3 regions of the Pseudomonas sp. WMBT8 genome follow, and region 2 is predicted to be linked to each of the others. Evidence: predicted binding sites of a transcription regulator. Region 2 holds the regulator's gene; each other region holds the start of a gene.
The links. Region 2 encodes FliA, which starts transcription of late flagellar genes. Its sites were predicted from a motif close to CTAAAGTTTNNNNNNNNNNNGCCGNTAA; they were not measured.

Region 1: ACO77H_RS00595 (methyl-accepting chemotaxis protein) is a predicted target of FliA. The motif match lies at 1,365-1,392, and genes of this name have one in related genera.
Region 3: ACO77H_RS13705 (methyl-accepting chemotaxis protein) is a predicted target of FliA. The motif match lies at 6,632-6,659, and genes of this name have one in related genera.

Annotation. Positions count from the first base shown of each region.
Region 1 is NZ_CP188096.1:122,002-132,711, forward strand. Features, by position in the region: rRNA gene ACO77H_RS00580 (23S ribosomal RNA) at 1-747, shown strand, start outside; rRNA gene rrf (5S ribosomal RNA) at 902-1,017, shown strand; rRNA gene rrf (5S ribosomal RNA) at 1,127-1,242, shown strand; gene ACO77H_RS00595 (methyl-accepting chemotaxis protein) at 1,506-3,386, shown strand; gene ACO77H_RS00600 (SRPBCC family protein) at 3,439-3,900, opposite strand; gene ACO77H_RS00605 (amino acid adenylation domain-containing protein) at 3,923-7,312, opposite strand; gene ACO77H_RS00610 (diiron oxygenase) at 7,309-8,256, opposite strand; gene ACO77H_RS00615 (DUF3050 domain-containing protein) at 8,253-9,023, opposite strand; gene ACO77H_RS00620 (GntR family transcriptional regulator) at 9,568-10,278, opposite strand; gene lapG (cysteine protease LapG) at 10,545-10,710, shown strand, end outside.
Region 2 is NZ_CP188096.1:4,382,453-4,393,162, forward strand. Features, by position in the region: gene motD (flagellar motor protein MotD) at 1-644, opposite strand, end outside; gene ACO77H_RS19785 (flagellar motor protein) at 660-1,400, opposite strand; gene ACO77H_RS19790 (protein-glutamate methylesterase/protein-glutamine glutaminase) at 1,400-2,521, opposite strand; gene ACO77H_RS19795 (chemotaxis protein CheA) at 2,571-4,796, opposite strand; gene ACO77H_RS19800 (protein phosphatase CheZ) at 4,809-5,597, opposite strand; gene ACO77H_RS19805 (chemotaxis response regulator CheY) at 5,616-5,990, opposite strand; gene fliA (RNA polymerase sigma factor FliA) at 6,159-6,899, opposite strand; gene fleN (flagellar synthesis regulator FleN) at 6,896-7,729, opposite strand; gene flhF (flagellar biosynthesis protein FlhF) at 7,831-9,147, opposite strand; gene flhA (flagellar biosynthesis protein FlhA) at 9,159-10,710, opposite strand, start outside.
Region 3 is NZ_CP188096.1:2,912,644-2,923,353, reverse strand. Features, by position in the region: gene ACO77H_RS13745 (ABC-F family ATPase) at 1-623, shown strand, start outside; gene ACO77H_RS13740 (MFS transporter) at 801-1,973, shown strand; gene ACO77H_RS13735 (alpha/beta hydrolase family protein) at 1,967-3,004, opposite strand; gene ACO77H_RS13730 (FMN-dependent NADH-azoreductase) at 3,186-3,797, opposite strand; gene ACO77H_RS13725 (LysR substrate-binding domain-containing protein) at 3,924-4,832, shown strand; gene ACO77H_RS13720 (MmcQ/YjbR family DNA-binding protein) at 4,844-5,194, shown strand; gene ACO77H_RS13715 (DUF1294 domain-containing protein) at 5,285-5,668, opposite strand; gene ACO77H_RS13710 (undecaprenyl-diphosphate phosphatase) at 5,668-6,498, opposite strand; gene ACO77H_RS13705 (methyl-accepting chemotaxis protein) at 6,749-8,383, shown strand; gene pnuC (nicotinamide riboside transporter PnuC) at 8,488-9,051, shown strand; gene ACO77H_RS13695 (AAA family ATPase) at 9,048-9,572, shown strand; gene ACO77H_RS13690 (acylase) at 9,578-10,710, opposite strand, start outside.

The DNA.
Region 1 (10,710 bases), 1.8 Mb from region 2:
AGCCAACCTTGAAATACCACCCTGGCAACTTTGAGGTTCTAACTCAGGTCCGTTATCCGGATCGAGGACAGTGTATGGTGGGTAGTTTGACTGGGGCGGTCTCCTCCTAAAGAGTAACGGAGGAGTACGAAGGTGCGCTCAGACCGGTCGGAAATCGGTCGTAGAGTATAAAGGCAAAAGCGCGCTTGACTGCGAGACAGACACGTCGAGCAGGTACGAAAGTAGGTCTTAGTGATCCGGTGGTTCTGTATGGAAGGGCCATCGCTCAACGGATAAAAGGTACTCCGGGGATAACAGGCTGATACCGCCCAAGAGTTCATATCGACGGCGGTGTTTGGCACCTCGATGTCGGCTCATCACATCCTGGGGCTGAAGCCGGTCCCAAGGGTATGGCTGTTCGCCATTTAAAGTGGTACGCGAGCTGGGTTTAGAACGTCGTGAGACAGTTCGGTCCCTATCTGCCGTGGACGTTTGAGATTTGAGAGGGGCTGCTCCTAGTACGAGAGGACCGGAGTGGACGAACCTCTGGTGTTCCGGTTGTCACGCCAGTGGCATTGCCGGGTAGCTATGTTCGGAATAGATAACCGCTGAAAGCATCTAAGCGGGAAACTAGCCTCAAGATGAGATCTCACTGGAACCTTGAGTTCCCTGAAGGGCCGTCGAAGACTACGACGTTGATAGGTTGGGTGTGTAAGCGCTGTGAGGCGTTGAGCTAACCAATACTAATTGCCCGTGAGGCTTGACCATATAACACCCAAGCAATTTGTTTCTCGAAAGAGCATCAGATTGCGGTGTGTGAAGACGAAATGAACCGAAAGTTCGAATCTCACAAAACACCGAAAGCTGTCACATACCCAATTTGCTGAAGCGAGGCACTTGCCGCGACTCAGTACCCGAATTTCTTGACGACCATAGAGCATTGGAACCACCTGATCCCATCCCGAACTCAGCAGTGAAACGATGCATCGCCGATGGTAGTGTGGGGTTTCCCCATGTGAGAGTAGGTCATCGTCAAGATTAAATTCCAAAACCCCTGTTTGCTAACGCAGACAGGGGTTTTGTTTATGTAGAAGTCCATGAATTTCACCGGACCGTTGCTAGCGCAACGCTCTGGTACACAGAATTTCTTGACGACCATAGAGCATTGGAACCACCTGATCCCATCCCGAACTCAGCAGTGAAACGATGCATCGCCGATGGTAGTGTGGGGTTTCCCCATGTGAGAGTAGGTCATCGTCAAGATTGAATTCCGAAACCCCCGTCTGCTAGCGCAGACGGGGGTTTTGTCGTTCTGGGGACCTAAGTGTCCAATCCTGACCGCCTGTCGGCTTCTTACATAAAAAGAAGATGTATCCCACAAATTCCTAAGATTTATCCAGCCTTGGCCGAAAGCCTGATGAGCCATGCGTGCACCGAAATAGAGCGGTCGTAGAGTCCGCCTATACCGTACATGGAACGTTGCATTCGGCACGCTCACCCCCTTTTGGCAAAAAGAAGTCGATGAAATGAATCTCAAGTTCAGTCATAAAATTCTGTTGGCCGCGTCAGGCGTCGTGGTTTTGGCCTTCGCGCTGTTTACGTTGTACAACGACTACCTGCAGCGCAATACCATCAGGCAAAACCTGGAGTCATCTATCCAGCAGTCGGGTGACCTGACTGCCAGCAGTGTGCAGAACTGGCTCAGTGGCCGGGTGCTGGTCCTGGAGAACCTTGCGCAGAACGTTGCTCACCAAGGCAGCAATGCCGACCTCCCCGGCCTGGTTGATCAACCGGCGTTCACCTCGAACTTCCAGTTCACCTACGTCGGTTCAACCAACGGTGTCTTCACCCAGCGTCCTGACGCGAAAATGCCTGATGGCTACGATCCGCGTCAGCGCCCTTGGTACAAGCAAGCGGTCGCTGCCGACAAACCCATGCTGACCCCGCCTTATATGGCCGCCGTCGGTGGTTTGATCGTCACCATCGCGATGCCGGTCAAGAAAAATGGTGAGCTGCTGGGTGTAGTGGGTGGCGACTTGAGCCTGCAAACCTTGGTGAAGATCATCAACTCGGTGGACTTCGGCGGGATTGGCCACGCGTTCCTGGTCAGCGGCGATGGGCAGGTGATTGTCAGTCCTGACCAAGAACAGGTAATGAAAAACCTCAAGGATATCTATCCGGGCAGCACCGTCCGTATTGAGAAGATCAACCAGGATGTGGTCCTCAATGGCCAGGACCGCATCCTGTCCTTCACCCCGATCAGCGGCTTGCCTGGTGCGGACTGGTACATAGGGCTGTCGATCGATAAAGACAAAGCCTACGCCCCCCTAAGTAAGTTCCGCACCTCCGCCTTGATCGCAATGTTCATTGCCGTCACTGCAATTGCCGTATTGCTGAGCCTGTTGATCCAGGTGCTGATGCGCCCGCTGACCACCATGGGTCGCGCCATGCAAGACATTGCCCAGGGCGAGGGCGACCTGACCCGCCGCCTGGTCGTGGAAAGCAAAGATGAATTCGGTGAGCTGGGTGGTGCGTTCAACCAGTTTGTCGAGCGTATCCATGCCTCGATCAGCGAAGTGTCCTCGGCGACCAGGCATGTACACGATCTTTCCCAGCGCGTGATGGCATCGTCCAACGCCTCGATCATCGGTTCTGACGAGCAGAGCGCCCGTACCAACAGCGTTGCCGCGGCCATTAACGAACTGGGTGCCGCCACCCAGGAAATCGCCCGTAACGCCGCTGACGCCTCGCAACACGCCAGTGGCGCCAGCGAGCAAGCCGATGACGGTCGCCAGGTCGTAGAGAAAACCATCCTGGCGATGTCCGAGTTGTCGCAGAAGATCAGCCTGTCCTGTACGCAGATCGAAACCTTGAATGCCAGTACCGACAACATTGGCCATATCCTCGATGTGATCAAAGGCATCTCCCAGCAAACCAACCTGCTGGCCCTCAACGCCGCTATTGAAGCCGCCCGTGCTGGTGAAGCCGGCCGTGGTTTTGCCGTGGTGGCTGACGAAGTGCGCAACCTGGCCCACCGTACCCAGGAGTCGGCAGAGGAGATCCACAAGATGATCACCTCGTTGCAGATCGGCTCACGCGAAGCCGTGACCACGATGAATGCCAGCCAGGTGTCCAGCGAAGAAAGCGTCGAGGTTGCCAACCAGGCCGGTGAACGCTTGATCAGCGTGACCCAGCGTATCGTCGAGATCGACGGCATGAACCAGTCGGTGGCCGCTGCCACCGAGGAGCAGACCGCCGTGGTGGAGACGCTCAATGTTGATATCAACCAGATCAACCTGCTGAACCAACAAGGTGTGGCCAACCTCAACGAGACCTTGAAAGACTGTGACGCGCTGTCACAACAAGCCAATCGCTTGAAGCAACTGGTCGACAGTTTCAAGATCTGATCACCCTGCCAGTCAATGTGGCGCAGTGCAGCAATGCACTGCGCCATTTTTTTCAGCCAAGCAGTCGGCGCACGTTATCCAGTGCACTGTCGGCGAAGGCCTGGATGAATTGTTCAAATCCCTCTTTGTCGCTGGCATCAACGGGTTCGGCGATGATGGTCCAGGTCGCCCGCGCCTGATTCTCCCCCAGCGACTCAACGCTCATTGCGGCCCACAGCCGGGCCACGCCCAAGGTGTTATAGATCGTCGTCCAGGTCATGTGCATCGCCTGCGCATCGTGGCTATTGAGCTGTTCCACGACCACATTGCCGTCGTGGAAGCATTTCTTGCGCAGCGATCCCACACCGCTGCCGATCATCGTGATACCTGCCAGGGCAGGGATGAACGCGTCAAAGCCTGCGAAGCGACCCACGACCCCCCACAGGTTGACGGCGCTGCAGGCAATCGCCACAGATGACACCACAGGCCTGCCCACGGGGTTTTGGATCAACGTATCGGGTTGCAGCTGTCTCATAAGTTTTTCCCTGGTGGCGGTGTCACAGAAAGCCGATGGCATTGAGGTACTGGCACCCTCTGCGTAACAGCGCGGGTGCTTTTTCGGGGTATTGCATGCCCATCTGCTCGACGCCATAGCGTGCGTTCTCGTGGCGAATCATCGAGATATCGCCAATGTCTTCTCCCAGCCCATTGAGGTAAAACCCGAGCACGCCAAACAGGGCATTCTCGCGACCCACTTCACCTAGCTGGTGTTGCCAATCCGCCACGCTTACCAATTCGAACGCATGACCTGCCTGGCGGAACGACTCCACGTAGGTTTCCCACCGCAGTGGCTGCGGATTGTGCAGGTTGAACACGCTGCGCTCGGCAACGCAGTTGCCACTGTGGAAGGCAATGAACTGCGCCAGGAAATCCACCGGCATCAGGTCGAAGTTCAAGCCCAGGCGTGGCACCCGGCCCAGCTGCAGCGAGCCCTTGAGCATCAGCATCAGGCGGTTTTTGTGTGGTTGGCAGACGCCGTTGCGGCTATTGAAACTGATGTTCCCGGGGCGATAGATGTTGATCCAGGCGCCTTGCCCCGCAGCGCGCCCCAAGAGGCGTTCAGCCACCCATTTGGAAAGGTTGTAGCCGTTCTTGATGTAGAGCGGCGGGGTACTTGCCGCAGGCGCTTCAAGCACCTGCCCGTCGGCTCCGACGCTGCTTGATGCGGATAATGTGGAGACAAAATTGAGCACCTTCTTACAGTGGGTTTCGCACAGTCGCAGGCACTCAAGCACCGGTTCCACGTTGTCCTTGGCCAGCGATGCGTAGTCCATGACGTGATTGACGTGGGCCGCGCTGTGTATCAGCACCCCGTACTGGCGGGCGAGGTGTTCATAGACATGGGCCTCAAGCCCCAGGCGAGGTCGGCGCAGGTCGGTGGCGTACACCCGCACGCGGCTCAGGTCCAGGTGTTCCAGGCGGTATTCACGCAACGCCTCGGCAAACCGTGTAGCGGCTGATTGCCCTGGGTTTTCGCGCACCAGGCAGGCGACTTCTGTCGCTCCGGCCATCAGCAAGGCCTCGACGATGTGCACACCCAAAAAGCTGTTGGCGCCGGTCACGATCGCCTTGTGGCGATTGCCCGCGCGCGCTCCTGGCAACAGGCTTATGTCCAGCGCGCGTAGCGCGTCGCTGATCGCCCGGTCGCTGGGGGCAGCACCTGGCAGGCTGTCGCTCATCAACGCGGCGAGGGTCTGCACCGTTGGCGCTTCGATAAACCGGTTGAGGGGCAGGCTGCGCCCGTACAACTCGCGAATCCGCAGGAGCATGGTTGAAAGCAGAATGGAGTGACCGCCGAGATGGAAAAAGCTGTCGTCAGTCGACATCTCGTCGACCGGCAACCCCAGCAGTTCACTCCACAGGCCCAGCAATTGCCCTTCCAGCGGTGTTTGGGGGTGGCGTTGAGGGTTTTCCGAGACGGCTTGAACCGTCAGCGCCAGTAAGGCCTGGCGGTCAACCTTGCCATTGCTGCCAGAGGGCAGGCTCGTCAGCTCTGTGCACACGGTCGGCTGCATATAGTCCGGCAGCATTTGCCTGGCATGTTGCTTGAGCGCGGCCAGGGCTGCGCCCGAACCATTGGGATCAGGCTGTGCCACAAACGCCAGGACCCGTCGATCACGGTCAATCACCACCGCGACCTGGCGAAACAGCTGGCTGGCGCGCAAGCACTGCTCGATCTCTTGGGGCTCGACCCGAAAACCACGGATCTTCACCTGCTGGTCCTGGCGCCCGACCAGCGCGATACCCTCGGCCGTCCATTTCGCCATGTCGCCCGTGCGGTACGCGTGCAAGGCCTGGCCGTCAGGCAGCCCAAGGCGCACAAAGTGCTCGGCGGTCTGGCGTGGCTGGTTTAGATACCCAAGGCTCACCCCGGGGCCGACGATGTACACCTCGCCAACTACCTGGTCCTCGACCGGCTGGCGCTGCTCGTCGAGGATCAGCACCTGGCTGTTGGCGATGGGTATGCCGAGGTTGAGGTTGCTGTCGTCAGCCTGCATCCGACGGCTGCTGACCAGCACTGTGGCTTCCGTCGGGCCATAGAGGTTGTGCAAGGCGCATTGCCCGGCCATCTGCCGGATGACATGGGGCTCACAGATATCACCGCCGGTCAGCAGGTGTTGCAGGCCCAACGGTCGGTCCATTGGCAGCAGGCTCAACAGCGCCGGCGGCAGGAAGGCATGGGTGACGCGCTGTTGCTGGATCAGTTCAACCAACTGGAGTGGGTCACGACGCTGTTCTTCACTGGGAACAATCAGGGTCGCGCCCTGGTTCAGGGCTGGAAAGAGATCGACCAGCGAAGAGTCGAAACTCACGGACGAAAATTGCAGTACACGGCTGTGCTCGCTGAGTTCGACATGCTGGCTGTACCACGCCGAAAAATGCGCCAGGTTTTGCTGGCTGAGCAACACCCCCTTGGGCTGGCCGGTAGTGCCCGAGGTGTAAAGCACCATGCTGGCGCTATCAGCCGTGGGCGAGGTGAGCGCCAAGGGGCAATTGTCGTCCACGTGCTGGCTGTCCATGCGGCTGACGTCCACCGCCATGAAATGCTTGCGCAAGGGATGTTGGCCATCATCGAGCAACACCACGGCCCCGGCGTTTTCCAGCATGGCTCGTTGGCGCGGCAGCGGGTGGCCCGGCTCGAGCGGCAGATACACCGCGCCGCAACCCAGGGTCGCCAGAATGCTGGCGTACAACTCGATCGACTTGCCCAGGCAGATCCCGACCACGGGCGCCGGCCCCGGCCCGAGCAAGGGTTGTAGAACCTGCCGGATGGCCAGGCTGTGTCGCAACAGCTGTCGATAGCTCAGGCTAAGCCCGGCAATCTCCAGGGCCGGCCGGTCGGCGAAGACCCGCAAGCTCTGCTCCAACTGTTTGATCAGCGGCGTCCGGGCTTTTTGCAGGAGCGCCGGGTCAGCGGTCCGGTTGAGGCGATGCAGGTAGGCCAGTCCTTCCAGGCCTTGCAGGCTCTGCTCGGCAAACGTGGCGGCGCTAGCACGTTGTGTGAAGTGCCCGGGGTTGCGCGAAAAGCCGCTGACCTGCAGCGCGACCCACTTGACCAGGTGCGTCACTGCCTGGCGTCGCAGTCGTTGGCCGTTGCCACAGGCTGGCGGTGTCAGGTCCAGCGCGGCCAGCAACTGGCGTGTGCGGTCATAGCAGCGTATTTGCAGGGCTGGCAGGCCACACTCACTCATCGGGCCGATGCACAGGCGCAGGCTCATCATGGTCACGCCGGCCAGTTCCTGGGCGAGGGGCTGGGTGCCATCTTCAATCAGCAAGTCGATTGCCGGCGCCTGCGCGGCAAGGTCATGCCCATAGGGTTGCAGTGCCTGCCCCAGTTCATGCAAGGCCGCACTGCTACCGACCAGGCTAATCCCAAGGCGTCTCATGACTGGCCCCCGGCTGCCGGCAGGTAGGCACTCAACGCATGGGCGACACACGAGGTTTGCAGTAACCCGCTGCGGCGCAGGAACCCCATGATGTTGCCGATCAGCGGGTGCTGGCGGGTGATCGGAAAGGCCGGGGTCTGTACCTCGACCCGCAGCGTCTGGCGAGTGCGCGCCGGCACATCCAGATGTTCGATCAACAGTCGGTCGAAGTCCCTTTGCAGGTCATTGGTCAAATAGTGTTGCAGGAACACCGGCAGGGTTCGGGCGATGCCGTCGCGATCCTCTTCGCTTGCCGTTTGCCAGTAGAGCCTTACCAGGCAGGTCCAGAAGCTGGCGTGGCGGCCCTCGTCAGCCAGGTGGTCGGCCATCAGGCCCCGGACCGACTGCTTGACGCTGTCATCCTTGGCAAACGCCGCCACGTCATGGGTGACCGTGTTCTCGGCAATCGCCACGCACACCAGCTCCACTGCATCACGCAGATGCGCCGGTGCCTGGGCCTGGGCGATGGGGATGGCACGGCTCAACTCGATGGCGGCCGGTAGCGGTAGCGGCGCAATACCTGTCTTTTCCTGCGTTTGCTGCATGAAGTCCAGGGCAACGAGGGCGTGATAATCCTCATCGACCACCACGGTCATGGCGTCGTAGCGGCACGCGGTAGGGAAGGGGATTGAAAAACGATTCTTGGCGATGCTCCGTGCGGTTCTATCGACGATCTCGGTCTCAAAGATCACCACGTCGTTGAGGAATTTGTAGAGCGTCTGCACCAGCACAAAATCGCGCCACTGCGGGCAGTGCTCGAGAAAACCCGCACTGAGTACCAGCGGTTGGCGACACAGGGGGTAGATCAACTTGTCGTCATCTTCCAGCAGGCGTCGCGGGCGAGTGCGGATAGTCGCCTGATGCTCCCAGTCGGCTGCGAACGAGCGATAGTCGAGGGCGTTCACAGGCTCACCTCCTGGCGGCCTGCGTGCTGGCGAAGGCCGTCCCACAAGGCAATGCGGCTCTCTACGGCGCTGAGGGCGGCGTTCCAGGCCTGTTGTTCGAGCACCGGGTCCGCCAGTGTCAGGCGTCGGAGCAGGCGCTCTGCGGCCGGCTCATGGCCCTCAGCGTCCAGCTCGATGTGGCGCTGGAGGTAGTAGCACAAGCTGGGGGCCTGCCGGTGGGCGACGTCGCTGCCCTGCAGGATGCGCTTGAACATCGCCGGGATGACGCTTTCCCGGCCATGCAGGAAGGTCGCGGCTACACAGTGGGTCGGGGCGTTCAGGGCGACGTCCAGGGTGTGCCGCACAAAGCGCTCTACCGCAGGATCAAGCGTGATCTGCGCCAAGGCACTGTCGAGGCTTGCACCCTCTCGCTGCAACGCGATGAAGCGTTCGATGGTGGTGGTGCAGGCCCCTACCTCGCGCATTGCCTCCAGGTACAGTTCGAAGTGACTGCTATGCCCGTCGCCCAGGCGCAGGTCCGATTCCTCGTCGAGGACAATTTCGTTGATCAGCCGCGCGGCCTGCGGGTCCGCCGGCGGGAGCCAGGGCAGGCGCACGCAGGTCAGGTCCTGTTGCAGGCGTTTGGTCAGGGTCATGAAGTCCCAGACGGCGAAAATATGGTTCTGCATAAAGTGCTGTAACTGCGGGAAAGAGTTGATTTCCAGGAAAATCGGATGTTCATGTAGTTGCAGTTTTTTTTGTCTGAGTAGTTCTTGGAGTTGAAACATGCTTAATGCCTATAAGTCGTTATGCCGACTCAAATAAAAAGGTTGTTTAGAACCAAGTGTGCATTACAGGTAAGTGTTGCGTCGCGCAGTCATGGGAATGACACGGCTGGCTTGGTTATCCGGCAAGCAACAAGTAGTGACAAAGCAACTTAGACTTATTGGATAGTTTGTCGTCCACAGTCGTGCCTAAGCCTGTGCCTACGCTTTCGACTGAAGTGCCAAGACCAATTAAAGGATAATCACTTGGTTAAGTATTCAAATACTTTAAGAGTTGTATAAGGTTTTTTTGCAGGAAGGAATGTTTCGTAGTCGAGCTTACTGTTCGATGTGAGAACTTTCCTCCTTGTTTGCAGGTTTTAAATTATTGGACTTAATGACCAGGCTTAAATCCGCTTTTGCATTTGCAATGCTGGATGTTTCCTGACGGTCAATGTCGAGTCGGTTGACGGAGCGGCCAAGGGGTGACGGCAGCAGAGGCCGGCTTTGGACGTGTGCGGCGCCTGGCAATCCAGGTCGCGCACGTAGCGGCTAAAGCCGGGAGAAATCAACGCGCCCCTTTGTCGTTCTCCTGCTCGAGGCCGTTCAGGTAGTGAGTGATCACTTCCATCCCGCGCATGAGGTGATTGCGCAGGGTCAGTACACTTTCCTCGACCTTTTTCTGCGCGACCAGGGTGAGCAACTCGCGATGGTCCTCTTGGGAAGTTTCGCCCAGCCCCATGGCTTCGAGGTTGAAACGCAGGAACCGCTCCTCCTCGTTCAGCCCGTGCTCTACCAGGCTCAACAACCGCTGGTTGGGAGCCTTGCCATACAATGCCATGTGAAACAGGCGGTTGAGCCGGCCGATTTCGTTGTAGTCGGTTTCGTGCTCAAGGGTGTCGATCAAGGCACCCGCCTGCTCGATATCACTTGTGCCCAGCAATGGGATCGACAAGCGCAGCGCCTCCGACTCCAGGAGAATTCGCAGGGCGTAGGTTTCCGCCGAGTTATCTTCAATCAGCGGGGCGACCACGGCGCCTTTATGGGTGACAACATGCAGCAGCGACTGGGCTTCCAGCTGGCGCAGGGCCTCGCGCACCGGCATGCGGCTGACTCCGAACAGGCTGGCCAGCTCTTGCTGGCGCATGGCGGTGCCGCAGGGCAGGCGGCCATCCAGTATGGCGTTGCGCAATGTTTCTTCAATAACGGAGCGGGCGAGGTGAGCGGGAATGGGCCCACTGATCTTGATGCTGCTCAAAGGGTTCGGCTTGTGCGTCACGACTACGCTATCCTCCTTTCTTGTTGGAATGGGTTTTGGCTAATTGGATCCAAAGAACACTAGAGATTGCATGCAGGCTTGTCAAACAGGCAAGGTTTCCCTTTGTAAGCGACTCAACAGCGCGGTTTTTCATCGCACATTATGGCTTGCTGGCGTCTTACAAGGCGCGATTGCTTAAGCTCAGTGATTGCACCGTGCCATTGTCTTTTGCCGACCGACCCTTCACCATCGATTGATTCTCCGTCTCTTTCTACGGACTGAAGCCATTGGCGGTACGTTTTACTCCCTCGCGGATCCTGTGCTGGTTGTTTTCAGCGCTGCTGCTGGCTGGCTTGTTGCCTGGCGGGCTGCATGCCGATTGGGATTTCTCCCAGATCAGCCGGCGTGCCACCACGCTCTATGGGCCACTGGGCGCGGGCCAGCAGCGTATCG
Region 2 (10,710 bases):
GACGCCAGGCGCCCAGGGTTGACCCCCTGCATGGCGAGCATGCGCACGATGCTCGCCGAGCGTGCCGACGACAACTCCCAATTGGTGGGAAATTGCGCGGTATGGATCGGCTGGTCATCGGTAAAGCCTTCGACGTGGATCGGGTTGTCGAAGGGCTTCAAGATGGCCGCCACCTTGTCGATGATGCTGAAGGCAATATCGCTGGGCAGCGCGTCGGCACTGGCAAACAGCAGGCTGGAATTGAGCTCGATCTCCACCCACAGCTCGTTGCCGCGAATAGTCATCTGGTTGGAGCTGATCAGGTCGCCAAACGCCGCGCTGATATCGTCGGCGATGCTCTTGAGCGGGTCGCTGCCGCCACTGATGCCGGCGTCGGTCTCGTCGCTGTCCTTGACCAACGGTTTGGCCGGGGTGGTGGTCTTGGGCCGCTCGTCGCCAATGGGGATTGGCTTGAGCGCCCGGTCCGAGTCGGTAAATACCCCTACCAGGGCTTCGGAGATGACCTTGTACTTGCCTTCGTTGATCGAGGAAATGGAGTACATCACCACGAAAAAGGCGAACAGCAAGGTGATGAAGTCGGCGTAGGACACCAGCCAGCGTTCATGGTTGACGTGCTCTTCAGGCTCGCGGCGGCGACGGCTCACAGGCAATACCCCCCATCAATCCATGAAGCCCTGGAGCTTCAATTCGATGGACCGCGGGTTCTCGCCCTCGGCAATCGACAGGATGCCTTCGAGCAGCATTTCCCGGTAACGGGACTGGCGCATGGCAATGGATTTGAGCTTGCTGGCAATCGGTAGCAGCAATAGGTTGGCACTGGCCACACCATAGATGGTGGCGACGAACGCCACGGCGATGCCGCTGCCCAGTTGCGAGGGGTCGGCCAGGTTGCCCATCACATGGATCAAGCCCATCACCGCACCGATGATGCCGATGGTCGGCGCGTAGCCGCCCATGCTTTCAAAGACTTTGGCCGCGTTGATATCACGGCTTTCCTGGGTGTAGAAGTCCACTTCAAGGATGCTGCGGATGGCTTCCGGCTCCGCGCCGTCGACCAGCAGTTGCAGGCCTTTGCGCGCGTAGCTGTCGGGCTCGGCATCGGCCACGCCTTCAAGGCCCAGCAAGCCTTCCTTGCGCGCGGTAAGGCTCCAGTTGACCACGCGGTCGATGCCGCCGGCCAAATCCACGCGCGGCGGGAAAATGATCCACACCAGGATCTGCATCGCCCGCTTGAACGAGCTCAGGGGCGATTGCAACAGCGCCGCGCCGACGGTGCCGCCGATCACGATCAACGCTGCCGGGCCGTTGGCCAGGGCGCCAAGATGGCCGCCTTCCAGGTAGTTGCCGCCAATAATGGCGACAAACGCCAGAAGAATCCCAACCAGGCTCAACACATCCATCAGTGACAGGCCTCCACCAGATGCTTGCCGATGTCATCCAGGCTGTAGACCGCGTCGGCCAGGTCGGCCTTGACGATGGCCATGGGCATGCCATAGATCACGCAGCTGGCTTCATCCTGGGCCCAGATCGAGCTGCCGCCCTGCTTGAGCAGGCGTGCGCCTTCGCGACCGTCGGCGCCCATGCCGGTGAGGACCACCGCCAGAACTTTGTCGCCGTAGGACTTGGCCGCCGAACCGAAGGTGATATCCACGCACGGCTTGTAGTTCAGACGCTCGTCACCCGGCAGGATTTTCACCGCGCCGCGACCGTCGACCATCATTTGCTTGCCACCTGGGGCCAGCAACGCCAGGCCCGGACGCAGAATGTCGCCGTCTTCGGCTTCCTTGACGCTGATGCGGCACAGCTTGTCCAGGCGCTCGGCAAAGGCCTTGGTGAATGCGGCGGGCATGTGCTGGATGAGCACGATGGGCGCGGGGAAGTTGGCCGGCAACTGGGTCAAGACCCGCTGCAAGGCCACCGGGCCGCCGGTGGAGGTCCCGATCGCCACCAGTTTGTAGGCCTTGCGTTTGGGCGCAGGCGACGCCGGACTCGGCGCCGCTGTGCGCGCCGGGGCCACGGCAGGCCGTGCCACCGGGGCTGGGGCCGGGCGCCCGAAACTGCTGCTGGTCGGTGCCGGCGCCGCTACCGGGGCGGGAGCCACCGGCGCGCGGAAGCTGCTGCGGTTGCTGCGCGAGATGCTGTGCACCTTCTCGCAGAGCATCTGCTTGACCTTTTCCGGGTTGCGCGAGATGTCTTCGAAATTCTTCGGCAGGAAGTCCACGGCGCCAGCGTCCAGCGCGTCGAGGGTCACTCGGGCGCCTTCGTGGGTCAGCGACGAGAACATCAAGACCGGGGTCGGGCAACGCTGCATGATGTGGCGCACGGCGGTGATGCCATCCATCATCGGCATCTCGTAGTCCATGGTGATCACGTCCGGCTTCAATGCCAGGGCCTGATCAATCGCCTCTTTGCCGTTGGTGGCCGTTCCGACCACCTGGATGTTGGAATCCGCTGAAAGAATTTCCGAGACGCGGCGGCGGAAGAAACCCGAATCGTCCACCACCAGAACCTTGACTACCATAACCACTCCGTTAGGCCGGGCGAGGGACAACCGCCCTGCCCGGGCCGAATCAAATACGCCGTGCGGCGTAACGCTTGAGCATGCTCGGAACATCGAGAATCAGCGCGATCCGACCGTCACCGGTAATGGTCGCACCCGACATGCCTGGCGTTCCTTGCAGCATCTTGCCCAATGGCTTGATGACCACTTCTTCCTGGCCAACCAGTTGATCGACGACAAAGCCGATACGCTGGGTGCCCACGGACAGGATCACCACGTGGCCTTCGCGCTGTTCTTCATGAGCGGCGGACGCCACCAGCCAACGCTTGAGGTAGAACAGCGGCAGGGCCTTGTCCCGCACAATCACCACTTCCTGGCCATCGACCACATTGGTGCGCGACAGGTCGAGGTGGAAGATTTCGTTGACGTTGACCAGCGGGAAGGCGAACGCCTGGTTGCCCAGCATCACCATCAGGGTCGGCATGATCGCCAGGGTCAACGGCACCTTGATGACGATCTTCGAGCCCTGGCCCTTGGTCGAGTAGATATTGATCGAGCCGTTGAGCTGGCTGATCTTGGTCTTCACCACGTCCATGCCCACGCCACGGCCGGACACGTCGGAAATCTCGGTCTTGGTCGAGAAGCCCGGGGCAAAAATCAGGTTGTAGCACTCAGTGTCGGTGAGGCGGTCGGCGGCGTCCTTGTCCATGACGCCGCGCTTGACCGCGATACCGCGCAGGATATTGGAGTCCATGCCTTTGCCGTCATCGGTGATCGACAGCAGGATATGGTCGCCTTCCTGTTCGGCGGCCAGGATCACTTTGCCCAGGCGCGGCTTGCCGCTGGCTTCGCGCTCTTCGGGGGTTTCCACACCGTGGTCGACCGCGTTGCGCACCAAGTGGACCAGCGGGTCGGCCAGGGCCTCGACAAGGTTTTTGTCGAGGTCGGTTTCTTCGCCCACCAGTTCCAGGGCGATCTCTTTCTTCAACTGCCGGGCCAAGTCACGGACCAGGCGCGGGAAGCGCCCGAAAACCTTCTTGATCGGCTGCATGCGCGTCTTCATCACCGCGGTCTGCAGGTCGGCAGTGACCACGTCGAGGTTCGACACGGCCTTTTGCATGGCTTCGTCGCCGCTGTTCAGGCCCAGGCGCACCAGGCGGTTACGCACCAGCACCAGTTCGCCGACCATGTTCATGATGTCGTCCAGGCGCGCGGTATCGACCCGCACGGTGGTTTCGGCTTCACTGGCCGGGGCTTTCTCGGCAACTGCCGGCGCGCGGGCTGGCGCCGGGGCGGCGGCACGGGCCGCAGCCGGTGCAGCAGCCTTGGCGGCAGCGGGTGCCGGCTTGGCCACCGCTGCGGTGGCGGTCGCGGTGGCTGCGGCGCCAGGCGCTACTTCGGAGAACTTGCCCTTGCCGTGCAATTCGTCGAGCAGGGATTCAAATTCATGGTCGGTGATCAGGCCATCCGCCGCCGGTGCCGCAGCAGCAGGCGTGGCAGCGGCAGGCGTGGCAGCGGCAGGTGCAACCGCCGCAGCGACTGCCGGCAGGGCATCGGCGGCAAACGAGCCTTTGCCGTGCAACTGATCCAGCAGTGCTTCAAATTCGTCGTCGGTAATGTCGGTGCTGGCCGCTGGCGCTGCCGGCTCCACAGGCGCCGGTGTGGCTGCCACGGCGTCCGGGGCGAACTGGCCCTTGCCGTGCAACTGGTCGAGCAATGACTCGAACTCGGCGTCGGTGATGTCTTCGCTGGTCGGCACCATGGCCGGCGCAGCCGCTGCCGGTGCTTGTGCCTCGGCCTTGACGGCATTGAGGGAGTCCAGCAGTTGTTCGAATTCGCTGTCGGTAACGTCGGGTTCAGCCACCGGCTCAGGCGCCGCCTCAACCACCGGGGCGGCAGATACAGCGGCAGGCTCTGCCAGGCGCGCCAGGGCGGCCAGCAGTTCCGGGGTGGCAGCCGTAATCGGTGCGCGTTCGCGCACTTCATTGAACATGCCGTTGACCGCGTCCAGGGCTTCGAGGATCACGTCCATCAATTCCGAATCAACGTGACGCTCACCCTTGCGCAGGATGTCGAACACGTTTTCGGCGATGTGGCAGCACTCCACCAGCTCATGGAGCTGGAGGAAGCCGGCGCCCCCTTTTACAGTGTGAAAACCGCGAAAAATTGCATTGAGCAGGTTCGCATCATCCGGTCGGCTTTCCAGCTCGACCAGTTGCTCGGACAACTGCTCTAGAATTTCGCCGGCCTCTACAAGGAAATCCTGAAGGATTTCTTCATCGGCGCCGAAGCTCATATTGCGTGCTCCTTAGAAGCCTAAACTGGACAGCAAATCGTCTACGTCATCTTGACCTGACATAACGTCTTCACGTTTATCGGCATGAATCTGCGGACCTTCACCCTTGGCGAGGTGTTTTTGTGGATCTTTTTCCGAGAGGATCGCTTCGCGGTCGTGTTCGATGCCGGCAAAACGGTCGACCTGACCGGCCATCAGCACCAGTTTGAGCAGGTTGCTTTCCACTTCGGTGACCAGCAGGGTCACGCGCTTGATCACCTGGCCGGTCAGGTCCTGGTAGTCCTGGGCCAGCAGGATGTCATTGAGGTTGCTGGAAACCGTGCGGTTTTCCTGCTCGCTGCGTGACAGGAAACCCTCGACCCGGCGCGCCAGCTCGCGAAATTCTTCAGCACCCACTTCGCGCCGCATGAAGCGCCCCCAGTCAGCGCTCAACGCCTTGGCCTCATTGGCCATGCCGTTCACCAGGGGCGTGGCGTTTTCCACCAGGTCCATGGTGCGATTGGCTGCCGCCTCAGTCAGCCTGACCACGTAGGACAGGCGTTCGGTGGCATCGGTGATCTGCGAGATTTCCTCGGCCTGGGGCATGTGCGGGTCGATCTGGAAATTGACGATCGCACTGTGCAACTCACGGGTGAGCTTGCCCACTTCCTGATACAGGCCGCGGTCGCGGGTCTGGTTGAGCTCATGGATCAACTGCACTGCGTCGCCGAACTGGCCTTTTTCCAGGCTTTCGACGAGTTGGTGAGCATGTTTTTTCAGGGTCGACTCAAAGTCGGCCTGCGATGATTCTTTATGCTCCATAGCTCCCCCGTGGCAGCATCAATGACCGATGCGTTCGAAGATTTTTTCAATCTTCTCTTTCAAGGCCAGTGCAGTGAATGGCTTGACCACGTAGCCGTTGACCCCGGCCTGGGCGGCTTCGATGATCTGTTCACGCTTGGCTTCAGCGGTCACCATCAGCACAGGCAGGCTGCGCAGCTTTTCATCAGCGCGCACGTGGCGCAGCAGATCGATACCGGTCATGCCAGGCATGTTCCAGTCGGTTACCAGAAAGTCGATGCTCCCGCTGTTGAGGATCGGAATCGCCGTAATACCGTCATCCGCCTCGACCGTGTTAGTGAACCCAAGGTCACGCAACAGGTTTTTTATGATCCGCCGCATCGTTGAGAAGTCATCAACGATGAGGATTTTCATGTTCTTGTCCAATTCGACCTCCAAGCAGTCTTAAACGCGTCCAGCACCTGGGCGCGCCATATCATTCAACAGGCATTACACAAAAAGGACTGCTGGGGCACATCACGGGCCGCTCCCGCCGGGCTTGCGCCGTGGCGGTTATCGTTCGCACTGTCCCCACACTGCCTGTCAGCGCGCTCGCCACTCTCCCAAACGCCCCCGCAAGCGGGCCGCGCATTGGCTATGTAGCTGGCTGACCCGCGATTCGCTGACCCCCAGGACCTCACCGATTTCCTTGAGGTTCAGCTCTTCGTCGTAGTACAGCGCCAACACCAGCCGCTCACGTTCCGGCAGATTGGCAATCGCCTCTGCCAGGGCGCCCTGGAAGCGTTCATCTTCCAGGTCGCGTGAAGGCTCCTGGTGAGCGCTCGCGCCATCCTCGTGCAGCCCTTCATGTTCGCCGTCCTGCAGCAGGTCGTCGAAACTGAACAGGCGGCTGCCCAAGGTATCGTTCAAAATCCCGTAGTAATCGTCGAGACTCAATTGGAGTTCGGCCGCAACTTCGTGATCTTTAGCGTCGCGACCGGTTTTTGCTTCAATTGAGCGAATTGCGTCACTCACCATCCGGGTATTGCGGTGGACCGAACGCGGCGCCCAATCACCTTTACGCACTTCATCGAGCATCGCGCCACGGATACGGATACCCGCATACGTCTCGAAACTCGCACCCTTGCTCGCGTCGTACTTGGTCGACACTTCGAGCAGGCCGATCATCCCCGCCTGGATCAGGTCTTCGACCTGGACACTGGCGGGCAGGCGTGCCAGCAGGTGGTAGGCAATGCGCTTGACCAGGGGCGCATAGCGCTCGATCAATTCGCCCTGGCTGTCACGCGCTGATTTTTTGTAAAGGTTGTAGCCGCTGGCTGTCATAGCACCGGTCCCGCACTCGTCTGATGCACCAATCGCTCGACGAAAAACTCCAGATGCCCCCGGGGATTGGCGGGCAGTGGCCAGGTATCGACCTTCTGAGCAATTGCCTTGAACGCCAACGCGCATTTCGAACGAGGGAACGCTTCATAGACTGCACGCTGCTTTTGCACAGCCTTGCGCACACACTCGTCATAGGGAACTGCGCCGACGTATTGTAAGGCGACATCGAGGAAGCGATCCGTGACCTTGGTCAACTTGGCGAACAGGTTGCGCCCTTCTTGCGGGCTCTGGGCCATGTTGGCAAGCACGCGGAAGCGGTTCATGCCGTAGTCGCGGTTGAGCAGTTTGATCAGGGCGTAGGCGTCGGTGATCGAGGTGGGTTCGTCGCAGACCACCAGCAATACTTCTTGCGCGGCGCGCACGAAGCTGACCACGGACTCGCCGATCCCGGCGGCAGTGTCGATCACCAGCACGTCGAGGTTGTCGCCGATATCACTGAAGGCCTGGATCAGGCCGGCGTGCTGCGCCGGGCTCAGATGCACCATGCTCTGGGTGCCGGAGGCGGCCGGGACGATGCGAATCCCCCCAGGCCCCTGCAACAGCACGTCGCGCAGCTCACAGCGGCCTTCAATGACATCGGCCAGGGTATGTTTGGGCGTCAGTCCCAGCAGAACGTCAACGTTCGCCAGGCCCAGGTCGGCATCCAGCAGCATGACGCGGCGGCCAAGCTCTGCCAGGGCCAGGGACAAATTCACTGACACGTTAGTTTTCCCGACGCCACCTTTGCCGCCGGTCACCGCGATCACCTGTACGGGATGCATGCTGCCCATGTTCTTTCTTTACCTTGTCTTGCTTAGCCGCAGGCTACATAGGGTGGCCGCGGTAGCAGACCATCGATGTAGGTACATTGCACTGTGTTGCATGTTGCCGTTCAGCCGACCCGCTTGGCTGGGTTGTGATAGAGGTCGGCGAACATATCCGCCATCGCCTCTTCACTGGGTTCGTCCTGCATTTGCACACTGACCGCGCGGCTGACCAACTGATGACGGCGCGGCAGATGCAAGTCATCCGGGATCCGCGGCCCGTCGGTCAGGTAGGCGACCGGTAATTCATGGCTGATGGCAAGGCTCAACACTTCGCCCAGGCTTGCGGTTTCATCCAGCTTAGTCAGGATGCAACCGGCCAGCCCACAACGTTTGTAGCTGTGGTACGCAGCAGTCAGAACCTGTTTCTGGCTGGTTGTTGCAAGTACCAGGTAATTTTTCGACTTGATCCCGCGCCCGGCCAGGCTTTCCAGTTGCATGCGCAATGCCGGGTCGCTGGCTTGCAGGCCAGCGGTATCGATCAGCACCACGCGCTTGCGCAGCAGCGGGTCGAGGGCGTTGGCCAGGGACTGGCCCGGGTCGACATGGGTCACCGGCACATTGAGGATCCGGCCCAGGGTCTTGAGCTGTTCCTGGGCACCGATGCGGTAGCTGTCCATGCTCACCAGCGCAATGTTATGGGCGCCGTACTTGAGGACATAACGGGCGGCCAGCTTGGCCAGGGTGGTGGTCTTGCCCATGCCGGCAGGGCCGACCATGGCAATCACGCCACCTTCTTCAAGGGGTTCGATTTCCGGGGTCTGGATCATCCGCGCCAGGTGCGCCAGCAACATGCGCCAGGCCTGGCGAGGCTCTTCTATGCCGGTGGTCAGTTCCAGCAAGTCGCGCGACAACGGGCCGGACAGGCCGATGCGTTGCAGGCGGCGCCAGAGGTTGGCCTGTTGCGGCTTGCTGCCTTGCAACTGGTTCCAGGCCAGCGAGCCCAACTGCACTTCCAGCAGTTCACGCAGGCCATTGAGTTCAAAACGCATCGAGTCGAACACGCGCTGGTCGACCGCAGCGGCCGGTGCTGGCGCGGCGGGACGTGGCGGCTCGACAAAAGTCGGTTCGACGAGTGGCTCGGCCGCCGTCAGCGGCAGGCCGGCAAACAATTGGCGATTGGTGGTCGCATCGCTGTCGCCACGCATGCTCAGCTCGGCCTGGGCCGAGACAATACGCGAGGCGGTCTTGCGCAACTCGTCTTCGAGTTCCATGTTCGGCACGCGCGGCGCCAAGGCCTGGGGTTTGTAATCCAGGGCAGCCGTCAGCTCGACACCGCCGGCAATGCGACGGTTACCGATAATAGCCGCGTCGGCGCCCAGTTCATCACGAACCAGCTTCATGGCCTGACGCATATCGGCGGCGAAAAAACGCTTTACTTGCATAACCCACTACCTCAGCCGTTGGGCCCTACTGTCGCGACGATAGTCACTTGCTTATTGTCAGGAATTTCCTGGTAAGCCAAAACGTGCAAATTCGGTACTGCCAGGCGTCCAAACCGCGACAACATCGCCCGGACGGGGCCTGCCACCAGCAGAATCACCGGTTGGCCCTGCATTTCCTGGCGCTGTGCGGCGTCAATCAACGAACGCTGCAGCTTTTCAGCCATGCTTGGCTCCAGCAGGACGCCCTCTTCCTGGCCCTGCCCTGCCTTCTGGATACTATTGAGCAATATTTGTTCCAACCTTGGTTCCAAGGTGATCACAGGCAGCTCAGAGTCAAGCCCTACAATGCTTTGGACGATGGCGCGCGACAAACCGACGCGCACCGCAGCCACCAGCGCGGCAGTATCTTGACTCTTGGCGGCATTGTTGGCGATAGCCTCGGCAATGCTGCGAATGTCCCGCACCGGTACCTGTTCGGCCAACAGCGCTTGCAGCACCTTGAGCAGTTGCGACAGCGACAACACCCCCGGCACCAGCTCTTCGGCCAGCTTTGGCGAGGCCTTGGCCAGCAATTGCATGAGTTGCTGGACTTCTTCGTGGCCAATCAGCTCGTGGGAGTGCTTGTACAGAATCTGGTTGAGGTGGGTCGCCACCACCGTGCTGGCATCGACCACGGTGTAGCCCAGGGACTGCGCCTGGCTGCGCTGGCTGACTTCGATCCACACCGCGTCCAGGCCAAAAGCCGGATCTTTGGCGGTTATGCCGCTGAGGGTGCCGAAGACCTGGCCGGGGTTGATCGCCAGTTCGCGGTCGGGGTAGATCTCGGCTTCGGCCAGGGTCACGCCCATCAGCGTCAGGCGGTAGGCACTGGGGGCCAGGTCGAGGTTGTCGCGGATATGTACGGTGGGCATCAAAAAGCCCAGGTCCTGGGACAGCTTCTTGCGCACGCCCTTGATCCGCGCCAGCAACTGGCCGCCCTGGTTGCGGTCCACCAGGGGGATCAGGCGGTAGCCGACTTCCAGGCCGATCATGTCGATGGGGGTCACGTCATCCCAGCCCAACTCCTTGGTTTCCTGGGCGCGGGCCGGCGACGGCAGCAGGTCTTGCTGGCGCTCCACCTCTTTCAAGGCCTGGACCTTGATGGTGTTCTGCTTTTTCCAGAACAGGTACGCCCCGCCGGCGGCCAGCGCGGCCATGGTCAGGAACGAGAAATGCGGCATGCCCGGCACAATGCCCATGATCGCCATGATGCCGGCCGCCACGGCCAGGGCCTTGGGTGAGGCGAACATCTGGCGGTTGATCTGCTTGCCCATGTCTTCGGAGCCGGACGCACGGGTGACCATGATCGCCGCCGCTGTCGATAACAACAGTGATGGCAATTGCGCCACCAAACCGTCACCAATGGTCAACAGGGCGTAAACCTTGCCCGCATCGCCAAAGGTCATGCCGTGCTGGAAGATACCGACCGCCATGCCGCCGATCAGGTTGATAAACAGGATCAACAGGCCGGCAATGGCGTCGCCGCGCACGAACTTGCTGGCACCGTCCATGGAGCCATAGAAC
Region 3 (10,710 bases), 1.5 Mb from region 2:
TCGAGCGCATGGCCAAGGGCTTTGACGGCAAGACCCTGTTCAAGGACTTCAGCTTCCAGGTTGAAGCGGGCGAGCGCGTGGCGATCATCGGCCCGAACGGTATCGGCAAGACCACCCTGCTGCGCACCCTGGTCAACGAACTGACCCCGGACGCCGGCAGCGTGAAGTGGACCGACGCGGCTGAGCTGGGTTACTACGCCCAGGACCATGCCCACGACTTCGAAGACGACGTCACCTTGTTCGACTGGATGGGCCAGTGGGCCCAGGGCGAACAAGTGATCCGCGGCACCCTCGGCCGCATGCTGTTCTCCAACGACGAGATCCTCAAGTCGGTCAAGGTCATCTCCGGTGGTGAGCAAGGTCGCATGCTGTTCGGCAAGCTGATCCTGCAAAAGCCCAACGTGCTGGTCATGGATGAACCGACCAACCACTTGGACATGGAATCCATCGAGGCGCTGAACCTGGCGCTGGAGAACTACCCGGGCACGCTGATCTTCGTCAGCCACGACCGTGAGTTCGTATCGTCCCTGGCCACTCGCATCATCGAGCTGAGCCCAAGCGGCGTGATCGACTTCAGCGGCACCTATGACGACTACCTGCGTAGCCAGGGCGTGGTGTTTTAAGGGCAGCCAATAGCGGCTGGCTACACGCTGCAAGTAAAAGCCCCGTCAGCAGTGACGGGGCTTTTTGCATTTCCAGGCTCGACCAACGGAGCGTCCAGCCGATGATTGTTAGCCTGCTTCCTTTTCTCCCCAGCCCTTGCCATGATGCGCTCACCGCCCTACCGCGAATGAGCCTCCATGCCTGCCGCCCCCAGCTCCCTGTCGATCACCCTGCAGATCGTCTCCATCGTCTTCTATACCTTTATCGCGTTTATCTGCATCGGCCTGCCGATTGCGGTGATTCCCGGCTACGTCCATGAACAACTGGGCTTCAGTGCGGTAGTGGCGGGCATCACCATCGGTTCGCAGTACCTGGCCACCCTCCTCAGCCGGCCCATGGCCGGGCGCATGTCGGACAACGTCGGCACCAAGCGCGCGATTGTGCTCGGCTTGAGCGGCATCCTGCTCAGCGGCGTCTTGACCCTGCTCGCCACTGCGCTGCAAAGCCTGCCCAATCTAAGCCTGGGAATTCTGATTGTCGGCCGCGTGCTGCTGGGCGTGGCCCAGGGCCTGATCGGTGTCGGCACTATCAGTTGGTGCATGGGCCAGGTCGGCGCCGAACACACCGCCCGCTCGATCTCCTGGAACGGCATCGCGTCCTACGGCGCTATCGCCATTGGTGCGCCGCTGGGTGTGGTGATGGTTGCGCAATATGGCTACAACAGCCTCGGTATCGCGCTGGCGGTGCTGGCCGGGCTGGGCCTGGTGCTGATTCGCAAAAAGCCCTCGGTGCCGGTGGTGCGCGGCGAGCGCCTGCCGTTCTGGGCGGTGTTCGGGCGGATTGCGCCGTTTGGCGCCAGCCTGTGCCTGGCATCCATTGGCTACGGCACCCTGACCACCTTCATTACCCTGTTCTACCTGAGCCGCGGCTGGACCGGCGCCGCCTGGTGCCTGACGGTGTTTGGCATCTGCTTTATCCTCTCGCGCCTGCTGTTTATCTCCAGCATCAACCGCTTTGGCGGGTTTCGCGCAGCGATTGCCTGCATGACCCTGGAAACCCTCGGCCTGGCCCTGCTATGGCTCGCACCCTCTCCCGCCATCGCCCTGGTCGGCGCCGGCCTCACCGGCTTTGGCCTGTCCCTGGTGTACCCGGCATTGGGCGTCGAAGCTATCAAACAGGTGCCCAACAGCAGCCGGGGCGCGGGTCTGAGTGCCTATGCGGTGTTTTTTGACCTGGCGCTGGCGATTGCCGGGCCGTTGATGGGCGCGGTGGCGTTGAACCTGGGCTACTCGTGGATTTTCTTTGGCGCGGCGCTACTGTCCGTCACAGGCCTGGGCCTGACCCTGCTGCTGATGCGCCGGGCCTATTGATCGGCGGTCTGTAGGCCGGCCCGCGAGTGCTGGCCAAGGGTGCGCCCGAAAAAACGCCCGGCCTCGGAAATCAGGTCACGGTGAATGCCCTCGCGGTCCACCCCATCGGCATCCGTACACAGCGCCGGCATCAGCGCCAACTGCTCATCATCGCAAGGGGCCATGAAGATAAAGTGCCCGGCCCCGGCCAACAGCTTGAAATCCGGCGGCTGCGGCAGCTTGCGCGCCAGGGCGGCGGCGTTTTTATCCACGGCTACCAGCTTGTCACCGTCGCCGCTATACAGCAGCACCGGCACATGCACGTCGCCCAGGGTGTGCCGACCAAACATCAGGCTCAGCGGGGCCATGAGCATCAACGCATGGATCCGGGAGTCGGCCTGGGGTTGCAGGTCATCGCGGTCGACCACCAGCTCGCCCTTGGTCGTGCAAGCGTCACGGTCTTCGGGGCGTTCCATGCAATAGCGGCGCAAACGCTCGAAATCCGGCTTGGCCCCGGCCAGGATCAGCGCCGTCTCGCCGCCTGCCGAATAGCCGATCACGCCCACCTGGTCGACATTGACGAACGGCGACAGCATTGGGTCGCCCAAGGTGGCGCTAATCGCTGCCGAAATCTGGATCGGGCGGCCATACAGGTTGCTCAAGGTGCCCAGGCGGCTGTGGTCCTTGTAGTTGTCGCCAGGATGCAGCACCGCCACCACCACAAACCCCTTGCGCGCCAGCGACGTCGCCAAATCGTGCAAGGCCAGGGGCGTGCCGGTGTTGCCATGGGACAACATCAACAGCGGGAAGCGGCCAATGGCGACCTTGGCATCCTCGGTGGCGGCGACGCGATAGGCGCCCACCTGGCTGATATATTCGCGGCCGGTGGACGGATAAAAGGCGATGGCTTTCATCGGCTGCGAATCCAGCGGGTCGAGAAAGCTCATGCGGTGATAGCCCACGCTCCAATGGGGGTGCGGGGCCACGGCGGCGTGCACTGGAACGAGGCCGCCGAACAGGGAAACCAGCAAGACTGCACAAAGACGCATCATGGGGATGTCCACCTGTGCTGCGTGACGCCTGCGAGTGGGCGGTATGGCCCTGTGTTGCATAACCTGCGCCAGATTCGCCCACCCAAAACAAAAAACTCCGTAATCCGCTGGTTTTCAGGTCAGCAGAATACAGAGTTTAGGCGCCTCGAATCAGATTGATAGCGAGCCGCGGTGAAATCTCCTACGCAGCGACGAACAGTTGCTCGCTGATCTGCGCATTGGCGTCGTTCAGCGCCTTGCTGCGTGCTTCGTCACCATAGGCCAGGCCGTGGGCACGTACGAACTCAACGTCGGTAATGCCGAAGAAGCCCAGCAGCACCTTCAAGTAGTCCTCGTGCGCCACACCGGTCGGCTGGCCCACGTGCAGACCACCGGCGGTGGAGACCACGATGACTTTCTTGTTGCCGCACAGGCCTTGGGGGCCGGCTTCGGTGTAGCGGAACGTCTGGCCGGCAACAGCAATGCGGTCGATCCAGGCCTTGAGTTGGGTGGGGATGGTGAAGTTGTACATCGGCGCGGCGATGACCACCGCGTCGGCCGCCAGGAACTCGGCCAGGGTCGAGGCGCTCAGGTCGGCTTCGTGCTTCTGCACCGCATCACGCAGTTCGGCAGCGGTGCCCAGGGCGCCCAGGGTGATCCCGGAAAAATGGTTGATCCCTTCGCTGGCCAAGTCGCGGTAGGTGACTTCCACACCCGGCTCGGCCGCTTGCCAGGCCTTGACCACTTCGCGGCTCAACTGACGGGATACCGAGTTGTCGCCGAGGATGCTGGAATCGATATGCAAGAGTTTCATGTGGGATCTCCAAGTGAGGACCGCCACCGGGCGATCTGATGGAGAGAATCCTACAGATCAATCCAATAGCCGATTAGCCGGTTAAAATGCGATAGTTCGTCCCACTGACAGGACAATAGGCCCAACATGCAAGACCTCAATGACCTCTACTATTTCGCCAAGGTGGTGGAAGCCGGTGGCTTCGCGGCCGCTGGCCGGCTGCTGGGGATCCCCAAGTCGCGGCTGTCACGGCGCATTGCCGAACTGGAGGAACGCCTCGGCGCCCGCCTGTTGCAGCGCACCACCCGGCAACTGACCCTGACCGCCGTCGGCGAACGCTACCTGGGGCATTGCCAGGCGATGCTGCTGGAAGCGGAAATGGCCGACGAAGCCGTGGCCAACATGTCCAGCGAGCCCCGTGGCCGCCTGCGCGTCAGTTGCCCGGTGGGCCTGGCCCACGAAATCCTGCCGACGGTGGTGGCGCAATTTCTCGCAGCCCACCCGCTGGTGCAATTGGAGATGATGCTGATCAATCGCCGCGTCGACCTGGTAGCCGAGGGCGTGGACGTGGCCCTGCGCGTGCGCGAACTGGGGGACGAAGACCCGCTGCTGGTGACCCGCCGCCTGCGTCAGGCGCAGACGGCCATGGTCGCCAGCCCCGAGTTTGTGCGTGGCCATCAGATCAACACCCCGGCCGACCTCAAGCACCTGCCGGTATTGGGCGCCCTGGAAGCCGACCGCATGGTCCACCTGCGCATGCTCGACCCTGCCGGTAATGCCACCGACCTGGCCATGGAGGCACGCCTGGGCATCGACGACTTCCTGGTGCGCAAGGCCAGCGCCCTCGCCGGCCTGGGTTTCACCGTGCTGCCGATGATGTACTGCGAGCAGGAGTTGGAAACCGGCCAGCTGGTGCAATTGCTACCCGAATGGTCACTGCCTGGCGGCTGGCTGCAAGCGGTGTACCCGCACCGACGCGGCGTATCCCCAGCGGTGCGCGCCTGGATCGACTTTTTGGCCCACGCCTTCAACAATTGCGGAGATCGCCTGCTATGAACACCCGGATCATGACCGAAGACGACGTCGCCCAGTTCTGCCTGGGCCTGCCCGGTGCGCGCGAGGATTACAAATGGGGTGGAGTGCGGGTGTTCTCGATTGCCGGCAACAAGATGTTCGCGTTGCAGAACCTGCGGGGTGACTCCCTGGCGTTCAAGGTCGACAAGGAGCTGTTCCTCGGCCACGTGGACCGCCCGGGCATCCACCCGGCGCCGTACCTGGCACGCGCGCAGTGGATCATCATGCAACTGCCCTACCCGCTGGGCGGCGAGGAGTTGCGCGGTTTGCTGCAGCGCTCCCACCAGTTGGTGGTGAGCAAACTGCCCAAGCGTACGCAGATCGGCCTGAGGCTGGACGAGTAAGCCAGTCCAGGTCGTCTTGCACACAGCTTGATCATCGAGACATGCACATACCCCTGTGGGAGCGCAGCTTCGCTCCCAAGCCCCACACAGCTAGAAGACCGCCAGCAGCGTGCCACCCAGAAACAACTGATCGATCCAGAACACTTGGTGCAGCACCACGATCAACCAGAACACCACCTGATACGACACCTTGCGCGTCTTGTGGCGAAACACCTGCTGTGCGACCAACGCACCGGGCCAACCACCGGCCAGCTCCATCGCGTGCAGGATCTTTTCCGGGGTGCGCCAGCTGTCGCTCTGGGCCTTGCGCTTGTCGCTCCAGTACAAGCAAAACGTCACCACACTGACCAGCCCATAGGCCGCCAGCGGGATCAGCGACACCCCGCGATACGCCAGCAGTGCCGCGCCAAACAACGGCACGGCACACAACAGCACAAACACCAGGGCCTTGAAGCGCGGATGCTGGATGGTCATCACGCCTTGGCCGCCGCCCAGTCAATCCAGCCGAACTGCCAGGTGGCCAGGATCAGCAAGCCGAACGCAATGCGGTACCAGGCAAACACCGCGTAGCTGTGGCTGGCGATGAACTTGAGCAGACCGCGCACCGCAATCATTGCGAAGATGAACGAGACCACAAAGCCGAGGGCGAACACCGGCAGGTCCGCAGGCTGGAACAGCTCACGGTACTTGTAGCCCGAATACACCGCCGCGCCGACCATGGTTGGCATTGCCAGGAAGAACGAGAACTCGGTCGCCGTCTTGCGCGACAGGCCGAACAGCAGGCCGCCGATGATGGTCGAACCGGAACGCGACGTGCCCGGAATCATCGCCAGGCACTGGGCAAAGCCGACTTTCAAGGCGTCTTTCCAGGTGATGTCATCGACGGTTTCGGCATGGATGACATGCTCGCGGCGCTCGGCCCACAACATGATCACCCCACCGATCACCAGCGCAGTGGCCACGGTGATCGGGTTGAACAGGTATTCGTGGATCAGGTCGGCAAAAATCACCCCCAGCACCACCGCCGGCAGGAAGGCGATCAGCAGGTTGATGGTAAAGCGCTGGGCGTTGCGCTGGGTCGGCAGGCCGGTCACCACGTCAAGGATCTTGCGCCGGAACTCCCAGACCACCGCCAGGATGGCGCCCAGTTGAATGATGATGTTGAACGCCATGGCGCGTTCGCCACCGAAGTCGAGCAAATCGGCGACGATAATCTGGTGCCCGGTACTGGAGATCGGCAAGAACTCCGTCAGCCCTTCGACAATGCCAAGTATCAGTGCCTGAAAGGCGGTCCAAAGATCCATTATTCCCCCAAAAGGTCATGCGACGGCATGCCTCGTTGATATTTTCTAGGTGTTCACTAACGATGAGCACGCTGCAAGGCCGCGCGCAGGATCAAGGCTGAACTGCAAAAATTCTGTGAAAAATCAGGCAGCACTCAGGTTTTTTGATTCCGGGCCGAAAGCCTATCAGACAAGCCCGGATTTCGCTTCGCGTTATCACTGGCTGATCAACGCAGCACCGAAAATTATAAGAACGCGGAGTGACAAGACTATGAATAGTTTGCGCAATATGTCGATCAGCCGGCGCCTCTGGATGATCCTGATAGTCGCCGTGTTGATGTTGCTGACCCTGGGTTTGCTGATGCTCAAGCAGATCCACGACGACCTCTACCAGGCCAAGAGCCAGCAGACCCAGCATGTGGTACAGACCGCCAGCGGGATTCTGAATTTTTATCACAGCCTCGAAACCACCGGCGTACTGACCCGCGAAGCCGCGCAGAAGCAAGCCCTGAGCGTGGTGCGCGGGCTGCGCTATGACCAGGATGACTATTTCTGGATCAATGACCTGACGCCGGTGATGATCATGCACCCGGCCAACCCCAAGCTTGACGGCCAGAACCTCTCGGCCATCCGTGATCCGGACGGTTTTGCGGTGTTCAACGAATTCGTCACCCTGGCCAAGGCCAAGGGCGCCGGCATGGTCGATTACCGTTGGCCGAAACCTGGCGCGGCTGAGCCCGTGGCCAAGACCTCTTATATCCAGTTGTTCGAACCCTGGGGCTGGATCATCGGCTCCGGCGTCTATGTAGATGATGTGCAGGCACAGTTCCGTGGCCAGGTGTGGGAAGCCTCGCTGATCGGCCTGGGCATTGCGCTGATCATGGCCCTGCTGGTGGTGCTGATTGCCCGCAGCATCGTGCGCCCGCTGCAAGAAGCGGTGCATGCCATGGCCAACATCGCCAGCGGTGAAAGCGACCTGACCCGCAGCCTTGACACCCATGGCCAGGACGAGGTCACGCAACTGTCGCGGCACTTCAACACCTTCACTGCCAAGCTGCGCCAGGTGGTCAGCCAGTTGCAGGTGTGCGCCAATGCCCTGGGCCAGTCGTCCGCCGAACTGGGCAGCAACGCCAGCCAGGCCCATGACCGCAGCCAGCAGCAGTCCCAGCAGATGGAGTTGGTGGCCACCGCTATTAACGAAGTGACTTACGGCGTGCAGGACGTGGCCAAGAATGCCGAACACGCCGCCAGCGAAATGCGCGATGCCCAGACCCAGGCCGAACAGGGCCAGGTCAATATCGACGGCAGCCTGCAACAGATCGACGCGCTGTCCGGCACCATCAGCCAGGCGGTGGAAGTGATCCGCACCCTGTCCACCGAAAGCACGCAGATTGGCGGGGTGCTGGAGGTGATTCGCTCGATTGCCGACCAGACCAACCTGCTGGCCCTCAACGCCGCCATCGAAGCCGCCCGCGCTGGCGAACAGGGCCGTGGTTTTGCCGTGGTTGCCGATGAGGTGCGCCTGCTGGCCCAGCGTACGCAAAAGTCCACCGCCGAAATCCAGAGCATGATCGAACGCCTGCAAGGGCATTCCGAAGCGGCAGTCAAGGTGATCAGCGACAGCCACCAGGCCTCGCAATTGACCATCGAACAAGCCGGCCAGGCGGGCGCCAGCCTGAATGCCATCGGCCAGGCCCTGCGCAACCTCAACGGCCTCAACGCCTCGATTGCCAGCGCAACCCTGCAACAGGCCCATGTGGTGGAAGACATCAACCAGAACGTGACCCAGGCTGCCGGCCTGTCCCACAGCACTGCGCTGGCAGCCCAGCAGTCGAGTGTGGCCAGCGTGCACCTGAAGGACTTGAGCGAAGAGCTCAACGGCCTGCTGCGCCAGTTCAAGGTCTAACGCCCACTGTGTAGGGGCTGGCTTGCCAGCGCCTACAGGGGTTCTGCATTTGCCTGGGAGGTTGGGTACAATCGCCCTCCTCTTCGACTCTTCCAAGGAATCCCATGTCCGGGCTTGAACTGTTTGCCGCCGCGCTGGGGGTGATTGCCGTCTGGCTGACGGTCAAGCAGAACCCATGGTGCTGGCCGATCGGCCTGGTCATGGTGCTGCTGTACACCTGGGTGTTCTTCGAAGTGAAGCTGTATTCGGACATGCTGCTGCAAGTGGTCTACGCCGGCCTGCAAGTCTACGGTTGGTGGCAGTGGACCCGCGCCGGCGAGGTCAAGCAAGGGCGCCAGGTCACCCGTCTTGGCGGCCAGGCCATCCTCCTGAGCCTGACCATTGGCGCCGTGGGCAGCCTGTTGCTGGGCGCCGCCATGGCCCACTGGACCGATGCCGCGCAACCGTGGCTGGATGCCGCCCTGACCGGTTTCAGCCTGGTGGCGCAGATGTGGATGGCGCAAAAACGCGTGCAATGTTGGGCGCTGTGGATTGTGGTCGATGTGATTTTTGTCGGCCTGTTTGTCTACAAAGGGCTGTACCTGACAGCCGCGCTCTACGCCTTGTTCACCGTGATTGCCGTGCAAGGCTGGCGCGAATGGCGCGCCGACCCGGCGTTGCGCACATGAAGGTGCTGGTGATGGCAGGCCCCGAGTCCAGCGGTAAGAGCTGGCTGGCCGAGCAGCTGCAAGCGCATTTCGGCGCGGTGCTGGTGGGCGAATATGTGCGCTATTTCATCGACCATTACCAGCGTGACACGACCCTGGCCGACATCCCGGACATCGCCCGTGGCCAACTGGCCTGGGAAGATGCCGGCCGCGCCCGGCAGCCGCAACTGTTGATCCTCGACACCCACTTGCTGACCAACAAGCTCTGGAGCCTGACCCTGTTTGGCGATGCCCCGGCATGGCTCGATGAGGCGCTGCTGGCCCGCCACTACGACCTGCACCTGCTGCTGTCGCCCGAAGGCATTGGCTGGACCGCCGATGGCCAGCGCTGCCAGCCAGACCTGGCAGACCGCCAGGCCTTCTTCCAGGCCAGCCGCGACTGGCTGGAGCAGCATCACCAGCCCTTCAAGGTGATTGGCGGGGATTGGCAGGCGCGGCATGACCAGGCCTTTGCCGCCGTGACGCGCCTGCTCGCCGACTAAATCCCCTACTCGTGGATCACCTGCCGTTGATACTGCGGATCAGCCTTGATCTGCTGCTCGGTAAACGGCAACGGGCTGAGCTTTTTCGCGGAGAACGCCTGGGTCTGATCCTTGAAGTGGGGCGACGCCGGATCGCTGGATAGCGAGAACGCCAACACGCCTTCGGCCTTGGGCCCCTGGTCGTCGAAAGTGACAATCTGCAAGTAACTGCTGCCGCTGACCACCTCGCGCTTGCCATCTGCCCTCGGCACGCTTTGCATGGCGTTGTAGATGCCCAGCTCCTGCGGCCCACCATGCATCGGCGTGCTGCCCGAGACCTGGATATCGCCCCAGCGCGCGCCCTCCTGCAAGCCCGACTCGCTCACTTGGGCGATTGACGCCAGCATCGCCTCACGCAATGCCTTGGTCACCTGCGGCTGTTCGATGAGCAAGCCGCGTGGGGTGGTTTGCGCGTGATCCGGGTCGAACGCAACGCGCCACACATCCGGCACTTGCTGCATGTGCTCCATGACCTGGATGAAATGCACCAGGCCCAGGCCGCTGTCGAGGTTGGCTTTCTGGTCCCAGTCCTTGAGGCGGGTGCACAGGGGTTTCAGGGTTTCATCCGTCTGTTGCGCGCAGAACTTGAGCAAATCCGGCATCACCTGGCCGGCCAGGTACACCTGGTTGTCCAGCACCATATGTTGCAGGTCAGCGATGGTGATCGGCTGTTTGCCCAGGTCCTGCAAGCGCTGCAAGGCAAAACGCGAACGGGCGCCCAGGGCTATGTGATCCTGGCTGATCACCGGCGAGAAGCCGGCCAGCGGCGCCTTGGGGTTGGCCATCCAGGCCGAATCATTGGAGTGCTGTACGTAATCCCGGCGTTCCAGCTGCGGCAGTTGATCAGCGGCGAAGATCCCCGGCTGCGCCGCGCGCGGGTCGATATCCCAGGCGCAGGCACTGTGGGCACCGTCGAGCATGATCATCTGCAGGCCGGCACGCGGGTCGCTGCATTGCTCGAGTTTTTTTGCACTGACGTTCGGCACCACCGACAGGTTCATGTACAGGCTCTGCCCCTGATCGTCCGCTGCCAGGGTGTTGACCCAGGGAATGCCTTGCAGGCGGTGTACCGAGGCTTGCAAGTCCTTGAGGCTGCGGG